DNA from 2 places in the Streptomyces sp. NPDC052299 genome. Region 1 is predicted to be linked to the other one. Evidence: riboswitches for the same ligand, from Rfam matches in the RefSeq annotation. Region 1 holds a riboswitch; the other holds the start of a gene.

Evidence for each region. Region 1 has a riboswitch for glycine ahead of gcvT (glycine cleavage system aminomethyltransferase GcvT). Riboswitches for the same ligand answer to the same signal wherever they lie in the genome.
Region 2: another riboswitch for glycine. It lies ahead of gcvP (aminomethyl-transferring glycine dehydrogenase); the one in region 1 lies ahead of gcvT (glycine cleavage system aminomethyltransferase GcvT).

The regions. Positions count from the first base shown of each region.
Region 1 is NZ_JBFAUP010000006.1:379,028-393,984, reverse strand. It holds gene AB0L33_RS13605 (cysteine desulfurase family protein) at 1-66, opposite strand, end outside; gene AB0L33_RS13600 (DUF4190 domain-containing protein) at 154-423, opposite strand; gene AB0L33_RS13595 (hypothetical protein) at 420-572, opposite strand; gene AB0L33_RS13590 (TetR family transcriptional regulator) at 685-1,320, shown strand; gene AB0L33_RS13585 (thioesterase family protein) at 1,339-2,175, opposite strand; gene AB0L33_RS13580 (trimeric intracellular cation channel family protein) at 2,234-2,893, opposite strand; gene AB0L33_RS13575 (dipeptide ABC transporter ATP-binding protein) at 2,912-4,126, opposite strand; gene AB0L33_RS13570 (ABC transporter ATP-binding protein) at 4,123-5,211, opposite strand; gene AB0L33_RS13565 (ABC transporter permease) at 5,208-6,197, opposite strand; gene AB0L33_RS13560 (ABC transporter substrate-binding protein) at 6,287-8,050, opposite strand; gene AB0L33_RS13555 (ABC transporter permease) at 8,095-9,087, opposite strand; gene AB0L33_RS13550 (enhanced serine sensitivity protein SseB C-terminal domain-containing protein) at 9,370-10,137, opposite strand; gene AB0L33_RS13545 (enhanced serine sensitivity protein SseB) at 10,250-11,020, opposite strand; gene AB0L33_RS13540 (AAA family ATPase) at 11,146-11,829, opposite strand; glycine riboswitch at 12,014-12,107, shown strand; gene gcvT (glycine cleavage system aminomethyltransferase GcvT) at 12,252-13,367, shown strand; gene gcvH (glycine cleavage system protein GcvH) at 13,469-13,846, shown strand; gene glyA (serine hydroxymethyltransferase) at 13,866-14,957, shown strand, end outside.
Region 2 is NZ_JBFAUP010000032.1:26,293-41,249, forward strand. It holds gene AB0L33_RS33420 (glutamate-cysteine ligase family protein) at 1-1,040, opposite strand, end outside; gene AB0L33_RS33425 (hypothetical protein) at 1,520-2,116, shown strand; gene AB0L33_RS33430 (DUF5999 family protein) at 2,433-2,639, shown strand; gene gcvP (aminomethyl-transferring glycine dehydrogenase) at 2,710-5,595, opposite strand; glycine riboswitch at 5,789-5,886, opposite strand; gene AB0L33_RS33440 (PRC-barrel domain-containing protein) at 6,003-6,371, shown strand; gene AB0L33_RS33445 (DNA polymerase IV) at 6,296-7,759, opposite strand; gene AB0L33_RS33450 (MerR family transcriptional regulator) at 7,853-8,470, opposite strand; gene AB0L33_RS33455 (bifunctional nuclease family protein) at 8,638-9,114, opposite strand; gene AB0L33_RS33460 (MerR family transcriptional regulator) at 9,168-9,908, opposite strand; gene AB0L33_RS33465 (FHA domain-containing protein) at 9,954-10,817, opposite strand; gene AB0L33_RS33470 (DUF881 domain-containing protein) at 10,900-11,688, opposite strand; gene AB0L33_RS33475 (small basic family protein) at 11,694-12,026, opposite strand; gene AB0L33_RS33480 (DUF881 domain-containing protein) at 12,023-12,925, opposite strand; gene AB0L33_RS33485 (mannose-1-phosphate guanyltransferase) at 13,031-14,957, opposite strand, start outside.

The DNA.
Region 1 (14,957 bases):
CGCGGTCATCGCCGCGATCGCCTCGGGAAGCATCGGCGTGGTCGCGGCGTGGTCGAGGTAAGCCATGGTGGGCTCGATTCTACGAGCCCGCGGCGGGGCGTACGGCGGGCGCATGGGGTCCCACGGCCCGCGCACCGCGTGCGGCGGTGCGGGTCAGCCGCCGAGGCCCCAGGAGACGAGGCCGTTTCCGGTGACCAGGAAGGCGAGGACCACCAGGTCGGCGACCCCGAGCGCGAGGCCGAGGAAGGCGCGGGCGCGCCGGGTGGTGGAGCGGGCCAGGGCCACGAGGGCCATCACGATGGCGGCGGGGCCCAGCAGGAGGTTCATCACCAGCAGGCCGACGAGGCCGAGCACGAACGAGGCGACGGCGAGGCCGTCGGCGTCCCGGCGGGAGCGCGGGGCGGCTTGGACCGGCGCGCTCACCGGGACCCCCGCGCCCGCTCGCGTACGGCGAAGACCAGCAGCCAGCAGCCGATGAGGGCGCCGAGGACGAGCGACAGCGGAAGCGGGATCTGGGCCACCGCTCCCAGCACGATCCCCAGCAGGAGCAGGGCGGCGACGAGGACGATCATGTTCGGCCTTTCCGTGCGGACGGACCATTGAGAGTACGACTGTTCACTGACTCTTGAGTCTAAACCCGGGTGCCCCTTCCCCACCCCGGAGAACAGTTGTTTACTGAATGGCATGAGTCACACGGCGGGGGTCCGCCAGCACCAGAAGCTGCGCACGCGCCAGGCGCTGCTGGACGCGGCCCTCGGCCTGCTGGAGGAGCAGAGCCTGAGCAGCCTCGGGCTGCGCGAGGTGACCCGGGCGGCCGGCATCACACCCACGGCCTTCTACCGGCACTTCGCGAGCGTGCCCGCACTCGGGGTCGCCCTGGTCGAGCAGACCCTGGGCAGCCTGCACGGCATGATCGGCGCGATACTCGCCGAGACCGGCGACAGCGAGCTCCGGCTCGACCGCAGCGTGGAGCTGATACGGCGTCACGTACGGGAGCAGCCCGCACACTTCCGCTTCATCGCGCGGGAGCAGCACGGCGGGGTCGGCCCGGTCCGCGAGGCCATCGCGGCGCAGCTGCGGCTGTTCGCCGAGGAGGTGGCGGCGGCCCTCGCGGCGGAGCCGGAGTTCCGGGGCTGGGCCGAGGAGGACCTGTTGATGCTCGGCGGCCTCTATGTGGACCACATGGTGATCACCGCGTCGGCCCTGCTGGACGCGGGCCCGGGGGACGACGAGCGGGTGGCCCGCACGGCGGGGCGCCGGCTGCGGCTCATCGCACTAGGCGCCCTGCACTGGCTCGACGAGCCGGCACAGGGCGCCTGAGAGGAAGGGCCGGGCGGGTCAGCCCCGCGGGGCCCGGGCGAGCTGGCGGGACTGGGCGACCAGGCGGTCGGCGCTGTCCCAGACGTCGGCGTCCTCCTCCAGGAAGCCGCCCGCCAGGTTGCGGGTGGTGATGGAGACGCGCAGCGGGCCCGGGGCCGGGCGGCAGCGGACGTGCGTGGTGAGCTCGATGGTGGGCGTCCAGCCCTTGAGCCCCAGCTCGAACGAGGTCGGCGGCAGGGCGTCCACGGTGAGCAGCAGGGAGAGCGCGTCGGGGTCGCGCCCGTCGGCAAGACCGAACCAGCCGCGCATCTCACCCTTGCCGGAGGGCTGCCCGATCGCCCAGCCGATGGTCGCCGGGTCCAGCTTGATGTCGAGCCGGTCGGTGATCGCGGAGCTGCCCGGGATCGGCGCCGGCCCGTCGCCGGGGCCGAGGCAGTGCTCGCGCGGCGGGATGGCCGGCGGCTTCGCGGAGGTGCGGACGTCGTCGCTGAGCGCGTCCAGGTCGCCGTAGGTGGCGAGGACACGGATGCGCTCGACCTCGGTGCCGTCCTCGGCGTACTGGAAGAGCGACGCCTGACCCGTGGAGAGGGTGCGGCCGGTGCGGACGGTCTGGGTCCGGATCACCGCCGGACCGGGCACGGAGGCGGTGAGGTAGTGCGCGGAGACCGAGAACGGGTCCGCGTGCGGCAGGGCCTCGCCGAGCGCGCGGCCCAGCATCGCCAGCAGGTAGCCGCCGTTGACGGCCTGGATGATCGTCCAGCCCGCCGAGAGCTCCGCGTCGTAGACGCCCTCTTCGCGCAGGGTGACCGCGGTGTCCCGGTCGAACTCGCTGTCCCCGATGGTTGCCTGTGCCATGGAGGCACCGTACACCGATTGTATTACTGAGCGGTAGCTTTTTGTTGGCCCGCGTCGTTCACGCCTCGTCCGCCCGCGCCGAGCGCCGGTTGTAGGCGCGCGGGGCCCGCCAGTGGAAGCGGAGCGCGAGCAGCCGCAGGACGAACGCGGTGACCACGGCCGCGCCGCTGCTCAGGGCGTTGAGCGCGTCGAAGCGGATGCACAGCACGATCATGGTGGCGCCCACCATGGCGGGCACCGCGTACAGGTCCCGGTCCCAGCGCAGCAGCGAGGGCACCTCGTTGGCCAGGACGTCCCGCAGCACGCCGCCGCCGACCGCCGTGGCCAGGCCGAGCGCCGCCGACGAGGTGAGGCCGAGCCCGTAGTCGTACGCCTTCACCGTGCCGGTGACGCAGAAGAGGCCGAGACCGGCCGCGTCGAAGACGTTCACCCCGACCTGGATGCGCTCCACGTGCGGGTGCAGGAAGAAGACCAGCCCGGCGGCGAGCAGCGGGGTGGTGAAGTACCCGAGATCCGTGAAGGCGGCGGGCGGCACCGCGCCGATGATCAGGTCACGGAAGAGCCCTCCGCCCAGCGCGGTCACCTCGGCGAGCACCGCGATGCCGAAGACATCGAAGTTCTTGCGTACGGCGAGCAGAGCGCCCGAGATCGCGAAGACGAAGATCCCCACGATGTCGAGCGCGTGCTGGACGGAGGGCGTGAACAGTTCGGTGAGCACCGGGCAATTGTGCCCGTACTACTCCTTCGTACCGTCCGGGGCGGGCTCGGACGGCTCGGCGGCCGGCGCGGGCTCCTCCGGGGCCTCCGTCACGGGCGCCTCCTTCACCGGCTCCTTCACCGGCTCCTCCGCGGGCGCCGACCGGACCGTGATGACGTCCGCGACCAGCGGGGCGTCGCCCGGCACCTGGTCCTCGCCGTTCTCCGGGTGGTGGCAGGCCACCTGGTGCCCGGTCTTCAGCCGGAGCAGCGGCGGTTCGGTCGTCCCGCAGACCTTGGTCGCCTTCCAGCACCGGGTGTGGAACCGGCAGCCGGCGGGCGGCGAGATCGGCGAGGGGACATCGCCCTTGAGCAGGATGCGGTCGCTCTTGGCACCGCGCCTGCGCGGGTCCGGCACGGGCACCGCGGACATCAGCGCCTTCGTGTACGGGTGCATCGGCGCCTCGTACAGCGACTTGCGGTCCGCCAGCTCGACGATCTTGCCGAGGTACATGACCGCGATCCGGTCCGAGACGTGGCGGATCACCGACAGGTCGTGCGCGATGATCATGTACGTCAGGCCCAGCTCGTCCTGGAGGTCGTCCAGCAGGTTCACCACCTGCGCCTGGATCGACACGTCCAGCGCGGAGACCGGCTCGTCCGCGACGACCAGCTTCGGCTTCAGGGCGAGCGCCCGGGCGATGCCGATGCGCTGGCGCTGGCCGCCGGAGAACTCGTGCGGATAGCGGTTGTAGTGCTCGGGGTTGAGCCCGACCAGCTCCAGCAGCCGCTGGACCTCCGCCTTCACGCCGCCCTCGGGCTTGACGCCCTGGAGCCGGAAGGGGGTCGAGACGATTCCGCCGACCGTGTGGCGCGGGTTCAGCGAGCCGTACGGGTCCTGGAAGATCATCTGGATGTCGCGCCGCATCGGCCGCAGCCGTCCGGCGGACAGATGGGTGATGTCGCGGCCCTGGAACTCGACCTTGCCGCCGGTCGGTTCCAGCAGCCGGGTCACCAGCCGGCCCATGGTCGACTTGCCGCAGCCCGATTCGCCGACGACGCCCAGGGTCTCCCCGGGGCGCACGTCGAAGGTGAGCCCGTCCACGGCCTGGACCGCACCGACCTTCCGCTTCAGCACGCCCTTGGTGATCGGGAAGTGCTTGACCAGGCCGTCGACCTTGAGGAGCGGTTCGGGGCCGGACCCGTCCGACCCGGCCGCGGCGGGCGCGGGAGTCTTCTTGTTCAGCTCAGTCACAGCTTCGGCGCAATCTCTTCGGTCCAGATCCGGTCGCGCTGTTCGGGCGACATGTGGCACGCGGAGAAGTGCCCGTCGCCGACCTGTCGCAGCTCCGGACGCTCGGTGCGGGTGATGTTGTCGGGCGGCACGTCGGCGTACGGGCAGCGCGGGTGGAAGGCGCAGCCCGGCGGGACGTTGATGAGGCTGGGCGGCGAGCCCTTGACGGGGATCAGCCGCTCGGTCTGCTCCCGGTCGATCCGCGGCATCGAGCCGAGCAGGCCCCAGGTGTACGGGTGCTGGGGCTCGTAGAACACCTTCTCGGCGGAGCCGCGCTCGACACAGCGTCCCGCGTACATCACGAGGATGTCGTCCGCGATCTCGGCGACGACGCCGAGGTCGTGGGTGATCATGATGACGGCGGAGCCGAACTCCTTCTGCAGATCGCGGATCAGGTCGAGGATCTGCGCCTGGACGGTGACGTCGAGGGCGGTCGTCGGCTCGTCGGCGATGAGCAGCTGCGGGTTGTTGACCAGGGCCATCGCGATCATCGCGCGCTGGCGCATGCCGCCGGAGAACTGGTGCGGATAGTCCTCGAACCTGCGGTGCGGCTCGGGGATGCCGACCCGGTCCAGCATCTCGATGGCGCGCTTCCTGGCGGCCTTCTTGTCGACCTTGTGGTGGACCCGGTGGGCCTCCACGATCTGCGCGCCGATCGTGTAGTACGGGTGCAGGGCGGACAGCGGGTCCTGGAAGATCATGGCCATCTTCTGGCCGCGCAGCCGTCGTACGCGCTCGGCGCCCGAGCCGATCAGCTCCTCGCCGTCGAGCCAGATCTCGCCGCCGATGCGGGCCCGCTCCGAGGTGTGCAGCCCCATGACCCCCAGCGAGGTGACGGACTTGCCGGAGCCGGACTCGCCGACGATGCCGAGGGTCCGGCCGGCCTCCAGGTCGAAGCTGACCCCGTCCACGGACCTGACCAGGCCGTCGTCGGTGTCGAAGTGGACGCTGAGGTCGCGTACGGAGAGGAACGGGCGGCCGTCGCCCGGGCGCGGGGCCGGGACGGTCCCGTCCGTCTGGGAGTCCTTCTTGGTCACGCCGCTCATGAGAGCCTCACCCGGGGGTCGATCGCGGCGTACACGAGGTCCACCAGCAGGTTGCAGATGACGATGAAGAAGGCCGCGACCAGCGTCACGCCCATCACCTTGGGCAGGTCGGCGGTGGTCACGCCCTGGATCGCGAAGGCGCCGAGCCCCTGGAAGGAGAAGACGCGTTCGGTGATGACCGCGCCGCCGAGGAGCAGCGCGAAGTCCATGCCGAAGATGGTGACCAGCGGGGTGAGCGCGGACCGCAGCCCGTGCTTGACGACCACCTTGCGTTCCTGGAGGCCCTTGGCGCGCGCGGTGCGGATGTAGTCCTCGCTCATCGTCTCCAGCATCCCGGCCCGGGTGAGCCGGGCGTAGAGCGCGGAGTAGAGCAGGGCGAGCGTGCACCAGGGCAGGACCAGGCTGCCCGCCCAGGCGACCGGGTCCTCGGTGATGGGCACGTACTCCCCGTTGCCGAAGAGCGCCAGGACGACCAGGCCGGTGAAGAACATCGGCAGCGAGACACCGGCGAGGGCGACGCCCATGGAGAGGCGGTCGAAGAGCGAGCCCCGCTTCAGCGCGGAGACGACGCCGATCGCGACACCGGAGACGACCCAGATGACGGCGGCACCGACGGCCAGCGAGAGCGTGACCGGGACCCGGTCCACGAGCTGCGGCCAGATCTCGGTGTGGGTCTTGAACGAGTAACCGAAGCAGGGGGCGTTGCAGGTGACGGGGTCCGGGCCGAACTGGTACTCGGCGCCGACCACGATGCCCTTGATGAAGTGCCAGTACTGGAGGTACAGGGGCTGGTCCAGCCCCAGGTTCTTCTTGACCGCGGCGATGACGTCGGGGTCCGGGCTCTTCCCCACGTACTGGGCGGCCATGGAGTCGAGGGTCTGCCCGCCGAGGCGGGGGACCAGGAAGAAGATCGCGAACGTGACTGCGCTGACCACCAGCAGCAGCAACACCGCGGCGAATACGCGTCGGATGATATACGCAGCCACAGCCGTGCGGCGCCGGGCGGGTGGGGCGGGTAACCCCGCCGCCCGGCGCCTTCACCTGCCTTTCAGGGGATGCTTTTGATGAACAGGCGCTACTTGGTGGACGTCATGAGCACGTAGTCGTACATGCCGAGGTACGCGTCGGTGACGGTGACGTTCGCCGCGGAGTCCGGGCGGTAGAGCAGGTTCTTGCGGTAGAAGAGGGGAACGACCGAGGCGTTCTCCATGACCTTCTGGTCGACCTCGCCCCACGTGGCGTTGCGCTGCGTGGTGTCGACCGTGCCGATGCCCTTGACGAGGAGGTCGTTGATCCCCTTGTCGTTGAGCTCCATCAGGTTGGTGCCGCCGGAGGGCTTGATGGCCGAGCCGTTGACGATCTGGTCGAGGAAGCCGAAGCCGGTCGGCCAGTCGGCGCCCCAGGCCATCATCATCATGCCCGCGTTGTTCTTGTGGACCCAGGCCGGAACGCCCGCGAAGTCGGTGAAGTACTTGTCCGCCGGGAACTGCTTGATCTCGGCGGTGATCCCGATCGCCTTCAGGCTGTTCTGGAGCTGCGTGGCGGCGGTGACCTCGTCAGGACGGTCGGAGCGCGCCGTCAGCGTGGTCTTGAAGCCGTCCGGGTGACCGCACTTGGCCAGGTGCTCCTTGGCCTTGGCCGCGTCGCCCTTGCTGCCCTCGGTCGGGTACAGGTCGAACTTCTTGTAGCCGGCGACGGTCGGGGGGATGACCGTGCTCGCCGGGTCGCCCTTGACCGAGCCGCCGATCGAGTCGACCATGCTCTGCTTGTCGACGGCGTACTGGACGGCCTTGCGGCACTCGACGTTGTCGAACGGCTTCACGTTGACGTTCAGCGCGAGGTACTGCAGGGCGCCGGCGTACGGGTTGTCCGTCTTCGCCTTCTCCGACGCCTTGGCCAGGACCTTGGGCTGGGTCTTGGACTGCAGACCGGTGCCCGCGATGTCCGCGGTGGTCTCATTGTTGAGCAGGTGCTCGTCAACGGTGGTGGGGTTGACGTTGAACTTCAGCTCGATCCGGTCCGGCAGCGCCTTGCGGATCGGGTCCGTCTTCGGGTCCCACTCCGGGTTGCGGACCAGGGTCGCGCCCTTGCTCTCGTCGTACGCCGAGAACTTGTACGGACCCGAAGAGACCATCTTCTGGACGTAGCTGGCGCCCGTGTCGGCCTTCTGCTGGATCGGCGCGGTCTGCGAGAACGCGGCCAGGTAGTCCATGTCCGCGAACGGCTTCTTGAGGTGGAAGACGATCGTGTACTTGTCCGGGGTCTCGATGGACTTCAGACCCTCGGCGGACTTGTCCTTGTACGGACCCTTGTACTTGTCGCCGCCGTCGAGGTACGCCTTGAAGTACGTCGGGCCGTTGGACAGGGCCTCCGGCGCGAAGTTGGAGCGCTCGACGGCGTACTTGACGTCCTGCGAGGTGATCTCGGAGCCGTCCTCGAACTTCACGCCCTTGCGGATCGTGTACGTCCAGGTCTTGGCGTCCGCGCTCGCCTTGCCGAGGCCGGTGGCGAGGTCGGGGACGACCGTGAGGCTGTCCTTGCCGGCGGCCGGCTTGAAGGTCACCAGCGAACGGGCGTACAGGCGGGAGAAGTTCTGCACCCAGCCGTAGTACGTGTTGCCGGGGTCGAGGGAGTCCGGGCCACTGGTGTGCTCGTAGGTGACCGTCCCGCCCTTCTTGTCGCTGGCGTTGACGATGCTCGTCAGACCGGCGTCGGCCTTGGCGCTGCTGCCGCCGCCGCCCTTGCCGCTGCCGCCGTCCGAGTCCTTGCTGCACGCCGTGGCGCCCAGCGACACCGCGATCGCGACGGCTATGAGCGCCGCTGTCTTTCTGTTCTGCATGCTGAGGAAAGCCCCCTCGCTAGTCCTGTGCGGCACTGCCGCGTTTACTTGCCACGAGGGTCGAGTGCGTCACGCAGCCCGTCCCCCAGCAGGTTGAAGGCCAGCACGGTGATGAAGATCGCCATGCCGGGAATGACCATGAACATCGGGTCCACCTCGTAGAGGTCGACCGCCTGCGTGAGCATGCCGCCCCAGGACGCCTGCGGCGGGGCGATGCCGACGCCCAGGAAGGACAGGGCCGCCTCGAAGAGGATGTTCGTGGGGATCAGCAGCGTCGCGTACACGAGGATCGGCGCGACGAGGTTGGGCAGCAGCTCGCGGAAGAGGATGAACGGACCGCGGGCGCCCAGCGACCTGGCGGCCTCCACGAACTCGCGCTCGCGGAGCGACAGCGTCTGCGCGCGCACGATGCGGCCGATGTACGGCCAGCTGAAGAAGCCGATCACGAAGATCAGGACCGCGATCCGCAGCGTGAGCCCTTCCATCCCGAAGGCGTTGCCCTGGAGGGAGGCGGAGATGGAGATCGCGAAGAGCAGCAGCGGGAAGGCGAGGAAGGTGTCCATCAGCCGGCTGATGAGGCTGTCCACCCAGCCGCCGTAGAACCCGGCCACGACACCCATGACGACGCCGATGGCGACGGAGAGCAGGGTGGAGCCGACGGCGACGACGAGCGAGACCCAGGAGCCTTCGAGGATGCGCGCGAAGATGTCGCGGCCGGTCTGCGGCTCGACGCCGAACGGGTGGTCCCAGCTCATCCCGCCGAAGCTTCCCTTGGGCGCCAGCATGACGGGGTCGACCAGGCTCTGGTTGAACGCGTTGGGGTCGAGCCCCAGCAGCGACTGGAGCGGCTTGGAGAGCACCGCGGTCAGGATCAGCAGGACGACAACGATGCCACCGGCCATGGCGGCCTTGTCCCGTTTGAACCGGGTCCAGGCGATGCGGCCGAGCGAACGGCCCTCGATCTCCTTGCGGCCCGCGCCTTCCAGCACCGCTTCGGGCCGCGCATCCGCCCTGGTGGTCTCGATAGGTGCCGTCATCGCGCTGGAGACCCCTCTCGGCCGGCGGTGGCCGGCCCGTGACCGCCGCGGTAGCGGCTCGTACGTAGCTAGTTGCGTGGGAGTCTTCAGCCACTTCGCGCACACCCGCCAGACCTGACGGGGAATGTTTGCTCAAACGTGATGACGTCTGAATGCTTCCGGTATCCGAACAGCCGGGATCGGCAATCGGGCCTGTCGGTCGCAAATCAGCGATAACGAACACTTCGCGCACGAACGCCGAAGTGCCCCAATGCCCCCGATTAGCCGGGGTCTGACGCGGAATCAGTACGCGGGCGCCTGGGGGTAGCCGTAACCGGGCGCGGCGTGCGCCTCGCGGTCGTAGAAGGGACGGGAGTTGACGCGCAGCCACATCGCGACCGGGTCGTACTCGTCGGACATCGCGACCGTGGAGACGGGCAGGCCCTCGGGGACGGCGCCGACCGACTGCCGCATCATCGCGCGCACCGCGTCGACGGACGGCCGGCTCGTGTCGTACAGATCGAGGCCGACGGCGAGGTACGGGACGCCGAGCGCGGGCTGCACCCAGGCGCGGCGCAGCGAGCGGATCGCGGGGGTGTGGTGGGCGTTCTGCGTGAGCTGGGCGTAGAACTGCGGGATGTCGACGGCGGGTTCGCTGATGCGCAGCGGCCCGGCGGGCATCCGGTCGAGGCCGGTCGCGATGCGGCGCAGGTCCAGCCACGGGACGCCGACACCGCCGCCCGGGGCGTGCGGATTGAGCCAGACGCCCCAGCGGTCGGGGTAGAGGGAGCGCGCGATGTCCAGTCCGGCGACGACCTCGTGGTCCCGGCTCCAGCCGCTGGCCGTGAGCTCCTGGGGGGACGTGACGCACGGGGCGTAGCCGAGGCCGTCGACCTCCATGTTCCCGTACTGGGCGTCGGGGGCGCCGGGGCGGCCGTGCCACAGGAGCATCCAGACCCGGCCGGATGCCAGGGCCCGGAGCAGCGCCTCGTACGCGTCGTAGCGCCCGGGCGCGACCTGTCGCAGCATGTGCTCGACCTGACCGGCCGCCGCGGTGCCTGACGCACTCACCCTGGTCCCGCCCCTCGTAGATCCTCTGCTTCGGCCACCGGGCATCGGCCTTCAGCCATCAAACCAGCTTATGCGGCCGCGCTGTCACCGGCTTGACGCCGCGGCCGTCCCGTCACTGCGGGGCGCGCGTGTAGAAGGGCCGCACCCGCTCGCGCATCCAGTCGGCGACCGGGTCCTGCGCCACGTCGAGGAGGACGAGGTTGACCGGCCACGGCACCGCGACGCGGCCCAGTGCCCGGCCCAGGGCCTCCATCGGGGCGCTCTGTCCGGCGCCGTCCCAGGTGGCGAACTCGACGCCGACGAAGAGCACGGGGTCGTCGCCCTCGATGCTGGCCAGGACCCGGCGGGCGGTGCTGACGACGCCGCTCTCCTGGAACTCGCCGGCTGCGGCGGCCAGGAAGTCGACGGGCTCCTCCTTCCAGTCCGGCTCGTACAGCCGGACCCGGCCCCCGGTCGCCGGGCCGTCGAGCGGGGTGCGCCCGGCCCGGCACAGCTCGGCGACGGCGGGCGGGGGCAGCGGCAGGCCGACGGCGCCGCCGGGGTTGACGGCGATGCCGAGCTGCGGGGGCAGCCCGCGGGCGAACTCGACGGCGGGGGCGATGGTGAAGGACATCCGGTCGCCGACGCAGGTGAGGAACTGGTGCTCGGAGCTGTAGACGGGGACGTACGCGGCGCCGTCGATCTCCATCGCGGGCAGGTCGAGGTCCCGGGCGCCGGGTCCGCCGCCGTTGGGCAAGGGCACCCAGACGTGGCTGCGGCCGAGCACCTCCAGCAGGCGGCCGCCCGCCTCCGGGGTGCCGAGCGAGGCGCCCAGCACCTCTTCGAGTTCATTGGCCGGCCAGCCGCCCTGCGGCAGGCTCCCGGCCTGTGCCGGAATGTCCACTGCTTCCCTCTCGCCCCGTTGCCGTGCAGCAAGAGGGTACGGCCTCCCCGGACGTCCGTCGCTCCCCGGGGCTGTCCGGAAACCGCTGGTGCCCGGCTACTGTCCGGCCGTTGGACGGTCCGTTTTCAGCCGTCGGTCTGTGCGTCTGCGAACGTGATGCGCGTGAGCGCCCCGGCCGCCTCGCGGTCCAGCAGCACCGCCGAGCCGCAGCCCCGCGGCAGCAGCCCCGCCTCGGTGTCGCGCAGCAGCCGCCCCACGGCCCTGCGGTGCCGGGCGAAGGCGTACGCGGAGACGCCCCGGCCGCGCTCGCGCTGGCCCTCGCGCGCGGTCCGGGCGGAGACGTCGAGCAGGACCAGACGCAGCACGCCGCCCCGGCGCCGGGCATGGCGGGCGAGCAGGGCGCGGACCCAGCTCTGCGTCCCGCAGTCGTGCACGACGACGAAGGCGCCGGAGCGCAGCACCCGCCGCAGGCCCCGGTAGTGGGAGAGGCGGACGAGCGGGCGGTAGAGGACGTACGGGAGTAAGCGGGGCATCCGGCGGGCCCAGCGGTCCCGGGTGTCCTGGGAGTCGACCGCGTACGCCGGGGCGGTGCGGGAGATCAGCGTGGACTTGCCGCTGCCGGGAAGCCCGGAGACGACCACGACGTCCCCGGCGGCGAAGCACAGGGCGCGCGGACCGCGCCCGGCCCGGCCGCGCAGGTCGCGGACGACGGGCGGGTGCGTGCCCACCGCCCGCCGGGGCGGTGAGCCGGACTGCGCGGGCAGCGCGGTGCTCGTGGTTCCCGCGGTCGTCGCGTAGCGCAACGTCATCGCCTCCCCCTGGCCGTACGGCCGACGCGTGCAGGATCGGTACCTACCCCGGAAGTGTAAAGAAAAGGTAATGCGGCACAACCGTCCGACCCGCCGCGGAAGCGTGACGGGCCCCACCGGTGCCGGGGCCCCGCTCCCCCGGAATGCGTGCGATGATGACCCCGCCAACTGCATACAGGCCGCTTGAATCCGCGCGGGAGAGTCCCGGTCACCGTGCCGGGCGCCGAAGGAGCAAGATCCTCCCTTGAATCTCTCAGGCCCCGTACCGCGTGGATGAGGCAGATCTGAAAAGCGAGCCGCCCTGCGGCTCCACCCAAGGTGCAAGCCGGACCCCCGCGGGGTCTCTCGGCGAACCTCTCAGGTTCCGATGACAGATGGGGAGGGATCGTCCTCGCCGTCGTCATGCCCTGGGAGTCCGTTTCATGAGCAGCACCCCCCGCCACACTGCCCTCGATGCCCTGCATCGTTCGCTGGGCGCCACGATGACCGACTTCGCGGGCTGGGACATGCCGCTGCGTTACGCCAGCGAGCGCGACGAGCACAACGCCGTCCGCACGAAGGCCGGCCTCTTCGACCTGTCCCACATGGGCGAGATCACGGTCACCGGCCCGCAGGCCGTGGACCTGCTGAACTACGCGCTGGTCGGCAACATCGGCACGGTCTCGACCGGCCGGGCCCGCTACACGATGATCTGCGCCGAGGACGGCGGCATCCTGGACGACCTGATCGTCTACCGCCTCCAGGACACGGAGTACATGGTCGTCGCCAACGCCGGCAACGCCCAGCTGGTCCTGGACACGCTGACCGCGCGCGCCGCCGGCTTCGACGCCGAGGTCCGCGACGACCGCGACGCGTACGCGCTGCTCGCCGTGCAGGGCCCCGCGTCCCCGGCGATCCTCGCGGCGGTGACCGACGCCGACCTGGACGGCCTGAAGTACTACGCCGGTCTGCCCGGCACCGTCGCCGGGGTCCCCGCGCTGATCGCCCGTACCGGCTACACCGGCGAGGACGGCTTCGAGCTGTTCGTCGCGCCCGGCCACGCCGAGCAGCTGTGGAAGGCGCTCACCGAGGCGGGCGCCGCGCACGGCCTGATCCCGTGCGGCCTGTCCTGCCGTGACACGCTGCGCCTGGAGGCGGGCATGCCGCTGTACGGGCACGAGCTGACGACCTCGCTGACCCCGTTCGACGCCGGGCTCGGCCGGGTCGTGAAGTTCGAGAAGGACGGCGACTTCGTCGGCCGCAAGGCGCTGGAGGCCGCCGCGGAGCGCGCCGAGACCGCCCCGCCCCGCAAGCTCGTCGGCCTGGTCGCCGAGGGCCGCCGGGTGCCGCGCGCCGGATTCCCGGTCGTCGCCGGCGGCGAGGTCATCGGCGAGGTCACCTCCGGCGCCCCCTCCCCCACGCTGGGCAAGCCGATCGCCATGGCGTACGTCGACGCGGCGCACGCCGAGCCGGGCACCGCCGGAGTCGCGGTGGAGATCCGAGGCAGCCACGAGCCGTACGAGGTCGTGGCGCTCCCCTTCTACAAGCGCAAGAAGTAGAACCGTAGGACCCGGCCGGTGCCGCGTACGTGACGCGGTCCCGTCTCACACCGTAAGACCATCGTTCATCCGCACTCCCCGCGTACAGGAGAATTCAGACCATGAGCAACCCCCAGCAGCTGCGGTACAGCAAGGAGCACGAGTGGCTGTCGCCCGCCGAGGACGGTGTGGCCGCGGTCGGCATCACCGAGCACGCGGCCAACGCGCTCGGTGACGTCGTCTACGCGCAGCTTCCCGCGGTCGGCGACGAGGTGACCGCGGGCGAGACCTGCGGTGAGCTGGAGTCGACCAAGTCGGTCAGCGACCTGTACTCCCCGGTGACCGGTGTGATCACGGAGTTCAACCAGGACGTCGTGGACGATCCGTCGCTGGTCAACTCCGCTCCGTTCGAAGGCGGCTGGCTGTTCAAGGTACGCGTCGCGGAGGAGCCGAAGGACCTGCTCTCCGCCGACGAGTACACCGAGTTCTCCGGCAACTGAGACCCCAAGGGACCACCTGATGTCGCTTCTCAACTCCTCCCTCCACGAGCTGGACCCGGACGTCGCCGCCGCCGTCGACGCCGAGCTCCTGCGCCAGCAGTCCACGCTCGAAATGATCGCCTCGGAGAACTTCGCTCCGGTCGCGGTCATGGAGGCACAGGGCTCCGTCCTGACCAACAAGTACGCCGAGGGCTACCCCGGCCGCCGCTACTACGGCGGCTGCGAGCACGTCGACGTGGTCGAGCAGATCGCGATCGACCGGATCAAGGCGCTCTTCGGCGCCGAGGCCGCGAACGTCCAGCCGCACTCCGGTGCGCAGGCGAACGCCGCCGCGATGTTCGCGCTGCTGAAGCCGGGCGACACGATCATGGGCCTGAACCTGGCGCACGGCGGTCACCTGACCCACGGCATGAAGATCAACTTCTCCGGCAAGCTCTACAACGTGGTCCCGTACCACGTGGACGACACCGGTGTCGTGGACATGGCCGAGGTCGAGCGCCTGGCCAAGGAGTCCAAGCCGCAGCTGATCGTCGCCGGCTGGTCCGCCTACCCGCGCCAGCTGGACTTCGCCGCCTTCCGCCGCATCGCGGACGAGGTCGGCGCGTACCTGATGGTCGACATGGCGCACTTCGCCGGTCTGGTCGCCGCGGGCCTGCACCCGAACCCGGTGCCGCACGCCCACGTCGTCACCACCACCACGCACAAGACCCTCGGCGGTCCGCGCGGCGGTGTGATCCTCTCCACCCAGGAGCTCGCCAAGAAGATCAACTCGGCGGTCTTCCCGGGCCAGCAGGGCGGCCCGCTGGAGCACGTGATCGCGGCCAAGGCGGTCTCGTTCAAGGTCGCGGCGGGCGAGGAGTTCAAGGAGCGCCAGCAGCGCACCCTGGAGGGCGCCCGCATCCTGGCCGAGCGCCTGGTCCAGCCCGACGTCACCGAGGTGGGCGTCTCCGTCCTGTCCGGCGGCACCGACGTGCACCTGGTCCTGGTGGACCTGCGCAACTCCGAGCTGGACGGCCAGCAGGCCGAGGACCGGCTCCACGAGATCGGCATCACGGTCAACCGGAACGCCATCCCCAACGACCCGCGGCCGCCGATGGTCACCTCCGGCCTG
Region 2 (14,957 bases), on a different contig from region 1:
ACGTCGGCGACGGTCGGGCCCGCGGGCAGCACCCGGTTCTCCACGCGCAGGTGCGGGACGCCGTCGGCGATCCCGTACACCGGCCGGTTCCAGCGGTAGACCGTGCCGTTGTGGAGGACCAGCTCCTTCAGCTGGGGGACCCCGCCGTCGGCGAGCACCCGCAGCGGCTCCTCCTCGTCGCAGATGGGCAGGAGCGGCGGGAAGTACCGCAGGTTCTCCTCGAAGAGCTCCTCCACCGAGGCGATCCACTTCTCCCCGAACCAGGTCCTGGGCCGCACGCCCTGGTTGCGCAGTTCGGGCGGCCGGGTGTCCGTGGCCTGCTCGAACAGCGGCGGCCGGGACTCCCGCCACACCTCCCGGCCGAAGAGGAACGGCGAGTTGGCCCCCAGGGCGACCTGGACGGCGGCGACGGCCTGCGCCGCGTTCCACACGTCGGCGAAGCGTTCCGGAGTGACCTGGAGATGCAGTTGCAGCGAGGTGCAGGCCGCCTCCGGGGTGATCGATCCGGCGGTGGCGACCAGCCGCTCGACGCCTTCGATATCCAGCGAAAAACTCTCGCCGCGCGCCGCCAGCATTTGATCGTTCAGGAGGGCGTAGCGGTCGACGTCGGAGAGATTGGACCGGACCATGTCGTCGCGGCCCAGCGTCGGAAGGATTCCGATCATCATGATCCCGGCATCGACTTCCCCGGCCTTCCGGTCGGCATATCCGAGGCCGGTCCGCAGCTCTTCGGCCAACTGATCCAGAACACGCCCCGACAGATGGTGGGGGACTATGTTCACCTCAAGATTGAACATCCCCAGTTCCGTCTGGAAATCGTGACTCGCGATGCGCTCCAGTACCTGCCCATTCAACATCTTCGGCATGGCGTCGGCGCCCGTGAGATTCAGTTCGATCTCCATGCCCATGAGGTTGCGCGGCCGGTCGAACCGCCGCTCGGCCAGGAGCCCGGACAGAGCCTCCACGCACTGGTGCAGCTTCCTCCGGTACTTCTGCCGGTCGGACAGGTCAAAGGCGCCCGCGACGACCTTCTCCCCCATCGAAGTGTCCTCCTCAAGTGGCCGGCACGCGGCCCGGGCCGCCCGCATCACGATCGATAATGCCCGCAGGAGGTGATCCGTAACGCCCCACGGACGGCGCACACACGCTAATCTGAGCGCCGGGGCCCCGGGCACATTCACTCGGCATGACGCACCGGGCCGTTTCCCGTACGGCGGGCTCGTAATGCTCCGACGGGTTTCGGCCGACCGCAGCGCGGGAAAAACCCGAGGCGGCGGCTGCGCCGCTCGCGCCGAATCAGCATGATCTCCGCATAATAAAGTCCGGATACCGCCTTGCCGGCAATAGCCGTGGCGGCTAGTGGAAACACCGCGTGAACACGTGTCGTATAAACTCCGCGGACGAGGCAGAGAGTTGACGCACCGGCTCAGTCACCGGCCTCCTCTGGCCCCGCACGCCGACAACGCCGTCCGCACCCGCCCGCGCACCACCGTGTCTCCGAAGTGAGAGGCGACCCACTATGCCGCTGCATGTTCCCCCGGCCCCCGCGCCCGCGCTGCGCAGCGTCCTCGCGGCGCTCGGTTCACCGACCGCGGTCCGCGAGGCCCGCACGCCCGCCCTGCGGTCCGCACAGGGACCTCTGAGCCCCGAACACCCGCTGCCCGTCCATGTGCTGGGCGTCGCCCCGGGCGAGCTCGCACCCGCCACCAGGCTGGCCGCCTGGCGCTTCCAGATCCGCAGCACGGAGCGGGCGGTGGCGGCGGCGGACACCATGCTCACCGCGGACGGCTGGGCCTTCTCGCACTTCTTCGAGGGACCGTACATCGCCTCGACGGAACTGGCGCTGCGCCAGGCGGAGGGGATGAGCGGCCCGTACCAACCGAGGCTGCTGTCCATCCCCGACCTCTACATGCTGGCCCTGTGGCTGCACGGCGACCCCACGGCGGACGCCTCCTGCGGCGCCCCGGGCCCTGACGACGTGCTCGTGCCGCTCTCCCCGGCGCCACCCGGCTTCGCCGCCCACCGGCCGCACCGGGCCGCCGACCTGCTGCCGGTGATCACCACCCGCATCACGCCCGGCCCCGGTCCGCTGCTGGGCTCGCCCGCCCCGGCCTGACCCCGTCCGCACCGCGTGCTGTGCCCCGTCGCCCCGTCCGGCGGCGGGGCACAGCACGCGGTGGCCCGCACGGCACCCCGGCCCATCCGGACTAGTCCCATCCGGCCACCCCGAACCACCCGAAGTGACAGTGCAGTTGGGTTGAACCGTCCGGGCGGGTGACGCGTCATGGGAGGAGATGAAGCGCTGCGGCGAAATCCCTGCGGATTGTCGCCCGTGGGGCAACACTGGGATTCGACCGATCGATACGGGGGCGGTCATGAACACCTCTTCACACCGCAGGTCACTCAACTCGACGCAGCGAAAGAACCCTTCCATGTGCCAGCATCAGCCACCCTGCCCGACAGCCGACTCAGCCGACCGGGAGGCCGCCCGCCAGGTGGCCCACCACCCGGAGCAGGGCTGGAGCCTGCTGTGCAACGGCGTCCTGCTCTTCGAGGACACCGGTGAGCTGCTTCCGGACGGGCAGATCATCGCCCCGCACAGGCCCCTGGCGGCCAACCGCGTGGTCAAGGCCGCCTGAGCGGCCCGTACGGAAAAAAAGAGGGGCCGGCCCGGAGAAGTCTCCGCACCGGCCCCGACGCATGTCCGCGTCAGTTGTCGTACTCGTCGAGGGGCGGGCACGAGCAGACGAGGTTGCGGTCACCGAACGCCCCGTCGATCCGACGCACCGGCGGCCAGTACTTGTCGGCGGCCGAGACACCGGCCGGGAAGACCGCCACCTCACGGCTGTACGCGTGCTCCCACTCCCCGCCGAGCGCCGCGGCGGTGTGCGGGGCGTTGGCGAGCGGGTTGTCGTCCGCGCTCCACTCCCCCGACGCGACCTTCTCGATCTCGGCGCGGATCGCGATCATCGTGTCGCAGAAGCGGTCCAGCTCCGCGAGGTCCTCGCTCTCGGTCGGCTCGATCATCAGCGTCCCGGCGACCGGGAACGACATGGTCGGCGAGTGGAAGCCGTAGTCGATGAGCCGCTTGGCGACGTCGTCGATGCTCACACCGGTCGCCTTGGAGATCGGGCGCAGGTCCACGATGCACTCGTGGGCCACCAGACCGGCCGGGCCGTTGTACAGGATCGGGTAGTGCGGTTCCAGACGCTTGGCGATGTAGTTGGCCGCGAGTACGGCGACCTGCGTCGCGCGCTTCAGGCCCTCGCCACCCATCAGGCGTACGTACGCCCACGAGATGGGCAGGATGCCCGCGGAGCCCCACGGGGCCGCTGAGATCGGACCGACGCCGGTCTCCGGGCCCGCCGCGGGCTGGAGCGGGTGGTTGGGCAGGTACGGCGCCAGGTGCGCGCGCACACCGACCGGGCCGACGCCCGGGCCGCCGCCGCCGTGCGGGATGCAGAAGGTCTTGTGCAGGTTGAGGTGCGAGACGTCGCCGCCGAACCGGCCGGGCTTGGCCAGGCCGACGAGCGCGTTGAGGTTGGCGCCGTCGACGTAGACCTGGCCGCCGGCGTCGTGCACCTCGGCGCAGATGTCGGCGACGTGCTCCTCGAAGACACCGTGCGTCGACGGGTAGGTGATCATCAGCACGGCCAGCTCGTCGCGGTGCTGCGCGATCTTGGCGCGCAGGTCCTCGATGTCGACCTCGCCGTCGTCGGCGGTCTTGACGACGACCACCTTCATGCCGGCCATCACGGCACTCGCGGCGTTGGTGCCGTGCGCGGAGGACGGGATCAGACACACGGTCCGGTTCTCGTCGCCGTTGGCGCGGTGGTACGCCCGCACGGCCAGCAGCCCCGCGAACTCGCCCTGCGATCCGGCGTTCGGCTGGATGGACACCGCGTCGTAACCGGTGACCTCGGCCAGCCGCTCCTCCAGCTCCCGGATCAGCGTCAGGAAGCCCTGCGCCTGCTCGGCGGGCGCGAACGGGTGCAGCGCGCCGAACTCGGGCCAGGTGATGGACTCCATCTCGGCGGTCGCGTTCAGCTTCATCGTGCAGGAGCCGAGCGGGATCATGCCGCGGTCCAGCGCGTAGTCGCGGTCGGCGAGCTTGCGCAGGTAGCGCAGCATCGCGGTCTCGGACCGGTGCTGGTGGAAGACCGGGTGGGTGAGGATCGCGTCGGTGCGCAGCAGCGCCTCCGGCAGCGCGTCCTCGGTGGTGGCGTCCAGCGCCTCGACGTCCCCGTCGGCACCGAAGGCGGCCCAGACGGCGGCGACCTGCGTACGGGTCGTCGTCTCGTCACAGGCCAGCGACACGGTGTCGGCGTCGACCAGGCGCAGGTTGACACCGTGCTCCCGGGCGTCGGCGACGACCTCGCCCGCCCTGCCGGGCACGCGGACGGTGAGCGTGTCGAAGTAGGAGCCGGTCACCACGTCGATCCCGGCGGCGCGCAGGCCCTCGGCGAGGATCGCGGCGTAGCGGTGGGTGCGCCGGGCGATCGTGCGCAGCCCCTCGGGGCCGTGGTAGACGGCGTACATGCCGGCCATGACGGCGAGCAGCACCTGCGCGGTGCAGATGTTGCTGGTGGCCTTCTCGCGGCGGATGTGCTGCTCGCGGGTCTGGAGGGCCAGGCGGTACGCCTTGTTGCCGTCGGCGTCCACGGAGACACCGACCAGGCGGCCGGGCAGGCTGCGGGCGAACTTGTCGCGGACCGCCATGTAGCCGGCGTGCGGGCCGCCGAAGCCCATCGGGACGCCGAAGCGCTGCGTGGTGCCGACGGCGATGTCGGCGCCCAGCTCACCGGGCGAGGTGAGCAGCGTGAGGGCCAGCAGGTCGGCGGCGACGGTGACGATCGCGCCCAGCTCGTGCGCCCGGTCGATCACGGGCTTGAGGTCCCGCACGGCCCCGGAGGCACCCGGGTACTGGAGGAGCACGCCGAAGACGCCGCGCTCGGCCACCTCGGCCGGGATGCCGTCGGTGAGGTCGGCGACGACGACCTCGACGCCGGTCGGCTCGGCGCGGGTCTCGATGACGGCGACGGTCTGCGGCAGGGTGTCGGCGTCGACCAGGAAGACGCCGTTCTTGACCTTGCCGACGCGCCGGGCGAGCGCCATGGCCTCGGCCGCGGCCGTGCCCTCGTCCAGCAGCGAGGCGCCGGAGGTGGGCAGGCCGGTGAGCTCGGCGACCATCGTCTGGAAGTTCAGGAGGGCTTCGAGGCGGCCCTGCGAGATCTCGGGCTGGTACGGCGTGTACGCCGTGTACCAGGCGGGGTTCTCCATGACGTTGCGCAGGATCACCGGCGGCGTGAACGTGCCGTAGTAGCCGAGCCCGATCATCGGGGCGAGGACCTGGTTGCGGTCGGCGAGCCGGCGGAGCTCGGCCAGCACCTCCGCCTCGGTCCGGGCCCCCGGCAGGGCCAGCGCCTCGGCGCTCTTGATCACGTCGGGCACGGCGGCGGCGGTCAGCTCGTCCAGCGAGCCGTAACCGACCTGGGCGAGCATCTTCGCCTGCGCCTCGGCGTCGGGGCCGATGTGGCGCTGCTCGAACGGAATGCCCTGTTCCAGCTGCGTGAGCGGGGTGCGACGGGGGGTCATGGTGGAGGCCTCCTGGTCTGTCACGACCTGCGAAGGGCACCGCGGCGCCGGGTGCCCTGACGGCCTCCCCCTCTGTCATCTCAACCTGAGAGCTTCACCGGCCCCTCGCGGGTGCCGGCTTTCACCGTCGGTGAGGGAGAGGCTCCGTACGGCCCATCGGCCGCGCGCAACCCGCCCTGCTTTCCAGAGTGACCTCGTCCGTGCGGTACGGGGGCCTGAGAGATTCCGGGGAGGATTTGCTCCTTCGGCGTCCTCCGGATGGGCTCCGGACGACTCTCCCGCACGGGGTCAGCAGCCATGACCAGCCTACCAGCGGGGTACACGACGAGAATTCTCGAGTGGCCAAGACCACGGAACTGCATTTCTGTAGTCCCTGAGGACCAGCCGCGACCAGTGTGGGAGGGACCGTGCAGACCGACATCGACCCGCGCAGCCTGATCGGCCGCAAGGCCTTCGACCGCAAGGGCACCAAGATCGGCACCGTCGACGAGGTGTACCTCGATGACGCGACCGGGGTCCCGGAATGGGCGGCCGTGCGCACCGGGCTCTTCAGCCGGGACGCCTTCGTCCCCCTGGAGCCCAGCGAGTTCGTGGACGACACCCTGCGCGTCCCCTTCGACCGCGCGCTGATCAAGGACGCGCCCGACTTCGGCGTGGGCCGCCACCTCTCCCCCGAGCAGGAGCTCCAGCTCTACCGGCACTACGGCCTGGACGCCGCCCCCGGCGCCCCGGCCCCGGACCGGGACTTCGGGCGGCTGGCGGGCCAGGAGGAGTAGTCCGGCGGGTCCGGCACGAGCGGCAAGGGGTCGGCGGCCCGCAGCGCGGGGTCGTCCACGCGGAACGTACGCACCCGGCCCGGCTCCGTCGCCCCCGGCTCCTCGAACCGCACGGTCACCCGCCCGACCCCGCTCCCCTGCACCCACCCGTGTCCGTGGACCTCGTGGTGCACGTCGTGTCCGGCGGGCCAGCGGCGCGCCGCGAGCTGTTCGGCGGCCTCCTCCGGCCCGGGCCCGTCGTCCGCCTCCCCGTCGCGGGCGGCGGCCTCCCTCGCCTGCGCCCCGCCGTCGTCCGGGAGGGCCGCCGCCCGCTCACCGGCGGCCTGGGCGAACAGGTCCTCCTGGGTGTAGTCGGCGAGCCCCGTGACGCCGACGCCCAGCAGCCGCACCCCGCCCGTGGTGTCCACGGCCTCCAGGAGCCGGGCGGCGGCCTCCCGGACCACCGCCGGGTCGTCCGTGGGGCCGCGCAGCGTCTCGGAGCGGGTCAGCGTGGAGAAGTCGTACCGGCGCACCTTGAGCACCACCGTGCGCCCGGAGCGCCCCGCACCCCGCAGCCGCTGGACGCACCGGTCGGCCAGCCGCTCCACCTCGGTGCGGACCCGGACGCGGTCGTGCAGGTCCACCTCGAAGGTGTCCTCGACGGAGACGGACTTCGCGTCGCGCTCCGCGACCACGGGCCGGTCGTCGAAGCCGAAGGCCATCCGGTGCAGCGCGGCGCCGTGCGCCTTGCCCAGCAGCCGTACCAGCTCCGCCTCGCCCGCCTCGGCGAGGTCGTTGACCGTGGTCATGCCCGCGCGGCGCAGATGGTCCGCCGTGGCGGGGCCGACACCGGGCAGGGTGCGCACCGGCATGGGCGCGAGATGGGCCCGCTCGGTGCCGGGCTCGATCAGGCGCATCCCGTCGGGCTTGGCCTCCTCGGAGGCGATCTTGGCGAGCATCTTGGAGCCGGCCAGTCCGACGGATCCGCTCAGTCCGGTGACCGCCTGGATGGCCACGCGCAGTTCCCGGCCGATCTCCAGGGCCGAGGCGGCGTCGTCGGCGGTGCCGCCCGCTTCGAGGTCCACGAACGCCTCGTCCAGGCTGAGCGGTTCCACCAGGGGCGAGAGCCGGCCCAGCAGTTCCATGACCTGGTCGCTCACCGAGCGGTACAGCGCGAACCGCGGAACCAGATAGGCGGCGTTCGGCGCGAGGCGCCTGGCCTGGGCGATCGGCATCGCCGAGTGCACCCCGAAGCGCCGGGCCTCGTACGAGGCGGTCGCGACGACCCCACGCCAACCGAGTCCGCCCACCACGACCGGTTTGCCGCGCAGGCTGGGCTTCGCCGCCTGCTCCGCGGAGGCGTAGAAGGCATCCATGTCCAGATGCAGGATGGTGGGCGCGGCTCTCACACCGCCGATGCTGCCCTACGGCACTGACAAACGCCGCGTCGTCACGGCCCGTGCGGCCAGGAATCCCGTCGCGGCCGGGGCGGTCTCAGCGGCTCAGACGGCCCGGTTGCGGCGCCGCGCGAGCTCGTCGGCCGGGTTGTGCCCGATCAGCGTCTCGCCGGTGTCCACACGCTCCCCGTGCAGCTGCGAGAGCGCCGCGTCCACGTCCCGCCAGACGACTCCGACGGCGATCCCGAAGACGCCCTGGCCGCCCTGGAGCAGGTCGACCACCTCGGCGGGCGAGGAGCACTCGTAGACCGTGGCCCCGTCGCTCATCAGCGTCATCCGCTCCAGGTCCTGGAAGCCGCGGGCCCGCAGGTGCTGGACGGTGGTCCGGATGTTCTGGAGCGCCACGCCGGTGTCGAGGAACCGCTTCACGATCTTCAGCAGGACGACGTCCCGGAAGCTGTAGAGCCGCTGAGTGCCCGAACCGTACGCCGGACGGACGCTCGGCTCCACGAGGCCGGTGCGCGCCCAGTAGTCCAGTTGCCGGTAGGTGATCCCCGCCGCCGCGCACGCCGTGGGCCCGCGATATCCGATGTCGTCGGCCGATGCCACGCCGTCCCCCGCCACGGCAGCCGGCGCCGCCGACTGCCTGATGGTCCGGCCGGCCGTACTCCCCTGCTGCGGATACGGCGCACCCGCTGCCGTACCGTCGCCGCTGCTTCTCACGCCGACCTCCGTCCTTGACCTGCCCACTCGAAGGTAGGCAGTCACCCGGGGTGCGTCAACGATCGCCACACTCGGCACGCCGAGTGATAATCACCCTGAGGGTGGTTTCGCGTGACCGTTGACGGGGAAAGGCTCACCGGATGCGCCGGTGGCCACCGCCAAAGACGTCACTGGCTGTTGTTCGTCCCGAAGTCCTCCGGAGAGATCTGGTCGAGGAACTCGCGGAACTTCTCCACCTCGTCCTCCTGCTCGTCGGGGATCGCGATCCCCGCGTCGTCCAGCACTCCGTCACTGCCGTAGATCGGCGTGCCGGTGCGCAGGGCCAGGGCTATGGCGTCGGAAGGCCGCGCGCTCACCTCGACACCGCCGGCGAAGACCAGCTCCGCGTAGAAAACCCCTTCGCGGAGGTCCGTGATCCGGACCTCGGTGAGCTCCTGGCCGACGGCCTCGAGCACATCCTTGAAGAGATCATGGGTCAGCGGCCTGGCCGGAGCCATGCCCTGCTGGGCGAAGGCGATCGCGGTCGCCTCGCCAGGACCGATCCAAATGGGGAGGTACCGGTCGCCTCCCACTTCACGCAGGAGCACGATCGGCTGGTTGGAGGGCATTTCCACCCGGACACCCACAACGTCGAGCTCGTTCACACAGCAACCCTAGGACGTGCTCGGCAGGTTTGGGTAGTCGGGCTGGTCCGCCTTCAGCGCAGCCGCACTCGCAGAGCCGTCTGCACGAGCGCGGAGTGCAGCCGTACGGACAGCTCCGCCAGCTCCTTCGCGGTCGCCTCCGCATGCGCCCTGGTCTGCGGATTCCGATGCCGGCGCAGCGGGGCGACCATCTGCTCGATGAGCCCGGCCTCGCGGTCGGCGGCGGCCCGTACGGCCCTGAGGTGACGAGGTTCCAGACCGAATCGCCCCAGTTCCGCCACAAGCCTGGCGACGGTCACCATGTCGGCGTCGTAGCCGCCGTCCGCCGCGGGGACGACCAGGCCGTACGACTCCCAGTCGTCCAGGTCGCTCTCGGTGACCTCGGCGGCCACCAGGAGCTCGGCACGGCCGATCCGGGCGGCCGTGGCCCGGCCCGGCACCCCGGGCGTCTCGCCGTCCGCCTGCCGGGGCTCCCCGTCGGGGGACGGCAGGGCGACCTGCTCGCCGCGGGCGACGGCGTCCAGGTGCTCGCGAATGACCTTGAGCGGCAGGTAGTGGTCCCGCTGCATCCGGAGCACCTGGGCGAGCCGCTCGACGTCCGCGGCGACGAACTTCCGGTAGCCGGAAGGGGTCCGCTGCGGTTCGACAAGCCCTTCGGCCTCCAGGAAGCGGATCTTGGAGATGGTGACCTCGGGGAACTCCTCCTGCAGCTGCAGGAGCACCGTGCCGATGCTCATCGGCCGGCCGTCGGCGGCGGTGCCGTGTCGGGCACCGCCGCTCGGTGTTCTCAGCATGGACCTTCCTGGGGTTCTTCCCCCCGGACGGTGTCCGGGGGCGGGTCAGATGCCCCGCTGGCTCGCGTAGAAGACCAGTCGGTACTTGCCGATCTGCACTTCGTCGCCGTTGGACAGAGCGACGGAGTCGATCCGCTCGCGATTCACGTACGTGCCGTTGAGGCTGCCGACGTCCCCGACCGTGAAGCTGCCGTCGGCGCCCCGGCGGAACTCCACATGACGGCGGGAGACCGTCACGTCGTCCAGGAAGATGTCGCTCTGCGGGTGACGGCCGGCCGTGGTCAGCTCGCCGTCCAGCAGGAAGCGGCTGCCACTGTTCGGGCCGCGGCGCACCACCAGGAGCGCCGAGCCGAGCGGCAGGGCGTCGACGGCGGCCTGCGCCTCGGGCGAGAGCGACGGCACGGCGGTCTGGCCGGTGGCCTCCGCCTCGTACGCCTCGAGGCCCGAGATCGAGATGGTCGACGTCGTCTCCGAGGCACGCTCCGGGGCCCCGCCCCGCAGCGGCGCACCGCAGTTGGAGCAGAAACGGCTGGCCTCGGCGTTGCGGTGGCCGCACCTCGTACACACCGGCATGGTCGAAGCCTCCTGGCTCGGGGCTCCGAAACCTATGCGGCCGGGACCGGCAGGGTCAACGGACGACGCGCCGGGACCGCCCGGGTAGTCACCCCCCTGGCCTGTCACCTGGTCACGGAAGAGCGGGCGCTCCGCGCCCTGCTCGTCGGGCTGACCATGGCGCGGCGCGCGATGACGTGCGTTCTCATCGCGGGCGCTCTTGCCGAACAACTTCCCAAACAACTTCACGGGCGATTCCCCTTGACCGAAACAGACCCGCCCGTGGGGCAGGACGAACCCTGAATGAACACACCTGCCGACCCGGACATCTTCACAACGTCCGTATCCACTCGACAGTTTCCACCACGCGCCACGATTACGATGCGGCGACCCCCCGCAACCGTCCGCTCGTGTTCCCCGACGCCCGGGCGCCCGGGGATCACTGGCCCGACGACCGAGCGTAGTCAGGCCGCTCCGCCGGTCGCAAGGCGTCCACGACAATGTCGTCGGCCCGCAGCACATGCACGGTGGCCTGCTCCTTCTCCAGCGTCTGCACCACACCTCCGGGGATGTTCAGCGCCGGTTCCAGGTCCTGCGGCTTGCCGATGACCTTGAAGACGTACGGGGCCGTGATCTTGCGCCCGTCGACCTTGACCGTGCCCGCGTCACCGGAGAAGTACGTATTGGCCACCACACGGACCCCGTTGACCTCGACGGCCTCGGCGCCGGCCGCCCTGAGCTCCTGCAGGGCGTCGAGCAGCATGTCGGGCCGCACGGCGCCGCCGGGGTCGTTGACCGTCATGGTGATCCCGGGGCCGTGAGCCGCCACGGTCCCGGCGAGCACGCCGAGTTGCCGCTCCTTCTCGACGGTCTGCTTCCGGGCCTCCTCGGCCTGGTCGGAGCTGTTCTCCAGCTCCGTGCGCTGGGCGTCGAGGCGCTGCTTCTCGTCCTCCAGCCGCTGCGTGCGGTCGTCCACCTCGTCGAGGATGCGCACCAGGTCCTCCTGGCGCGCGCCCCGCAGGGCGTTGTTGTCGCTGTTGGACCGCACCTGAATGGCGAGGCCGAGCCCGAGGCCGAACAGCAGGACGGCGACGATGAGTTGGGCGCGGGTGACCCGGGGCGGCCAGAGACCCGCGACCAGCCGCCGGCGTCCGGTGAGTTCCTGCGGTGCGTCGGCCCGGGGCTCCCCGCCGCTGTCGGGGTTGTCGTTGAAGTCGTCGGTGCTCATCGGCATCAGGCCCGGAAGACGTGCCGGCGGATCGCCGCGGCGTTGGAGAAGATCCGGATGCCCAGCACGACCACCACACCGGTGGAGAGCTGGGCGCCGACGCCCAGCTTGTCGCCCAGGAAGACGATGAGGGCCGCCACGACCACGTTCGAGAGGAACGAGACCACGAAGACCTTGTCGACGAAGATGCCGTCGAGCATGGCCCTCAGCCCGCCGAACACCGCGTCGAGCGCGGCGACGACGGCGATGGGGAGATAGGGCTCGACCACCGCCGGAACTTCGGGCCGGACCAACAGTCCGACCACGACTCCCACGACGAGGCCCAGTACGGCGATCACGATGTGCCCTTCCCTGTGTCTGCGGCCTTGTATGGCTCTGCTGTCCGTACGATCAGGCTCGGGGCGGCCGGAAGGCTCAGCTTCTCCTGGACGGAGATGCTTGTCCGGATGTCGAAGGTGTCCTTCAGCGCCTGCAGGTACTGGCCGTCGGCACTGTCCCGGAAGGCCGCAGACAGCTTCTTGCCGTTCCCCACCGCGAGCACCGAGTACGGGGGCACGAGCGGTTTGTTGTCGACCAGTATGGCGTCGCCCGCGGCCCGGATCGCCGACAGGGCCGTCAGCCGCTGTCCGTTGATGGCGATGGCCTCGGCTCCGGACTCCCACAGCCCGTTCACGACGCGCTGCATGTCCCGGTCCCTGACCCGCCCGGTGTCGGAGAAGCCGCTGCTCTCGCGGGGTCCGCCGCCGCCCTGGTCGGTGTCCTCCGCGTCGTCCACGACGACCTTGAGCCCCGGCCCGTGCACGGGCGTCGCCCCGGAGAGCAGCGCCACCAGCTCGGCCTGGTCTCCCCCGTGTTCCTGGAGGGCCTTGCGCTGCCGGCTGCTGACGTCGTCGCGGACTTCCTCGACCTGGGATTCCAGGGCGTCGGCCGCCGCCGTCTCGGCGTCGATGCGGTCGATCAGCTCCTGCTTCTCCTTGGCCAGGACCGGCGCGGTCACCCGCGCCTGGGCCGCGCCGAGCGTGACGACCAGGGCGGCGAGGACCAGGCAGGCCGCGAGACCGAGCTTCGCCTTGAGCGTACGGGGCATGCCCGCGCGCCCCTCGGCCGCACGCCGCGCCGCCGCTTCGGCGTACCCGTCGTCCAGGCTGTGCTCCATCACATTGGTCAGCAGCAGCATGGACGCGTCGGGGCGTTTGGGCGGCGGGGCCGTGCTCCGACCGGGGGGCTGCTGCGACATGCCGCACATCGTCGCATGTCGCGGCGGCTTACGCCGAATGGCCCCACCGATGTGCGGCCGGCCGCCGGGAGGGGCGGTGCGTTCCCCCGTCCCGGCGGCCCCGTTTCAGTTGCCCGCGCTGTCCACGACCGCCGCCCACTCGTCGAGCAGTGCCTCGGCGGAGGCGTCGTCGGGGCCTTCCGCCCAGAGGTGGGTCACGGCTTCCGCCGGGTCCGGCAGCACCATGACCCAGCGCCCGTCCGCCTCCACGACCCGTACGCCGTCCGTCGTGTCGACGTCCCGGTCGCCGGCCGCCTCCACGACCCGGCGCATGACGAGGCCCTTCACGGCCCACGGTGTCGCCAGGTCGCGACGCAGGACGTGGGCGCGCGGGATGCGGGCGTCGATCTGGCTCAGCGTGAGCTGGGTCCTGGCGACGAGCCCGATGAGCCGCACGAATGCGGCCGTGCCGTCGAAGACACCGGCGAATTCGGGAACGATGAAGCCGCCGCGCCCGTCTCCTCCGAAGATGGTGCCTTCCTCACGCCCCACCCGGGTCAGGTCGTCCGGCGACGTGGTCGTCCACTCGACCTGCGTGCCGTGGTACGCGGCGACCTGTTCGGCGACCCTGGTCGTGGTGACCGGGAGCGCCACCCGCCCGCTGCGCCGCTCGGCGGCGACGAGGTCGAGCATGACGAGCAGTGCCCGGTCGTCCTCCACGATCCGGCCGCGTTCGTCCACCAGCGACAGCCGCTCGCCCACGGGGTCGAAGCGGACGCCGAAGGCCGCCCGCGCCGAGGAGACGATCTCGCCCAGGCGCACGAGACCCTTGCGCCGGGCCTCGGCCGTCTCGGTCGGCCGGGATTCGTCGAGACCGGGGTTGATGGTGAGCGCGTCCACGCCCAGTCGCCCGAGGAGGCTCGGCAGCACGAGCCCCGCGCTGCCGTTGGACGCGTCGACCACGACCTTCAGCTGGGCGTCGGCGATCCCGGTGGTGTCCACGTTGCGCAGCAGGGACCCTGTGTACGAGTCGAACACACTGGACGGGAAGTAGATGTCGCCGATCTCGCCGGGGAAGGCCCGCCGGTACTCCTGCCGGGCATAGACGCGGTCCAGTTTCCGCTGCCGGGCCTGGGAGAGGTCCGCTCCCCGTTCGTCGAAGAACATGATGTCGACGGAGTCGGGCACGCCCTGCGACGTACGGATCATGATCCCGCCCGCACTGCCGCGCGCGGTCTGCTGACGCGCGACGGGCAGCGGTACGTTCTCCAGGTCCCGTACGTCGATGGCGCTGGCCTGGAGCGCCGAGATCACGGCACGCTTGAGCGCCCGGGCGCCTCGGGAGTGGTCCCGGGCGGTGGTGACGGTGGAGCCCTTCTTGAGCGTCGTGGCGTAGGCCCCGGCCAGCCGTACGGCCAGCTCGGGGGTGATCTCGACGTTCAGGATTCCGGAGACGCCGCGTGCCCCGAAGAGGTGGGCCTGCCCGCGGGACTCCCAGATCACCGAGGTGTTGACGAAGGCTCCGGCCTCGATGGTCTTGAAGGGATAGACGCGGACGTTCCCCTGGATGATCGATTCCTCACCGACGAGGCATTCGTCGCCGATGACCGCGCCGTCCTCGATCCGGGAGGCCCGCATGATGTCGGTGTTCTTGCCGACCACGCAGCCGCGCAGGTTGCTGTGGTCGCCGACGTACACGTTGTCGTGGACCACGGCCTTGTGCAGGAAGGCGCCGCTCTTGACGACCACGTTCGACCCGATGACCGTGTGCTCGCGGATCTCGACGCCGGCTTCGACCTTGGCGTAGTCCCCGATGTAGAGGGGGCCGCGCAGCACGGCGTCGGGGTGTACGTCGGCTCCTTCGGCCACCCAGACCCCGGGCGAGATCTCGAAGCCGTCGATCTCGACGTCGACCTTGCGCTCCAGCACGTCGGCCTGGGCCTTCACGTAGCTCTCGTGGGTGCCCACGTCCTCCCAGTAGCCCTCGGCGACGTAGCCGTAGATCGGCTTGCCTTCCTTCATGAGCTGCGGGAAGACGTCCCCGGACCAGTCC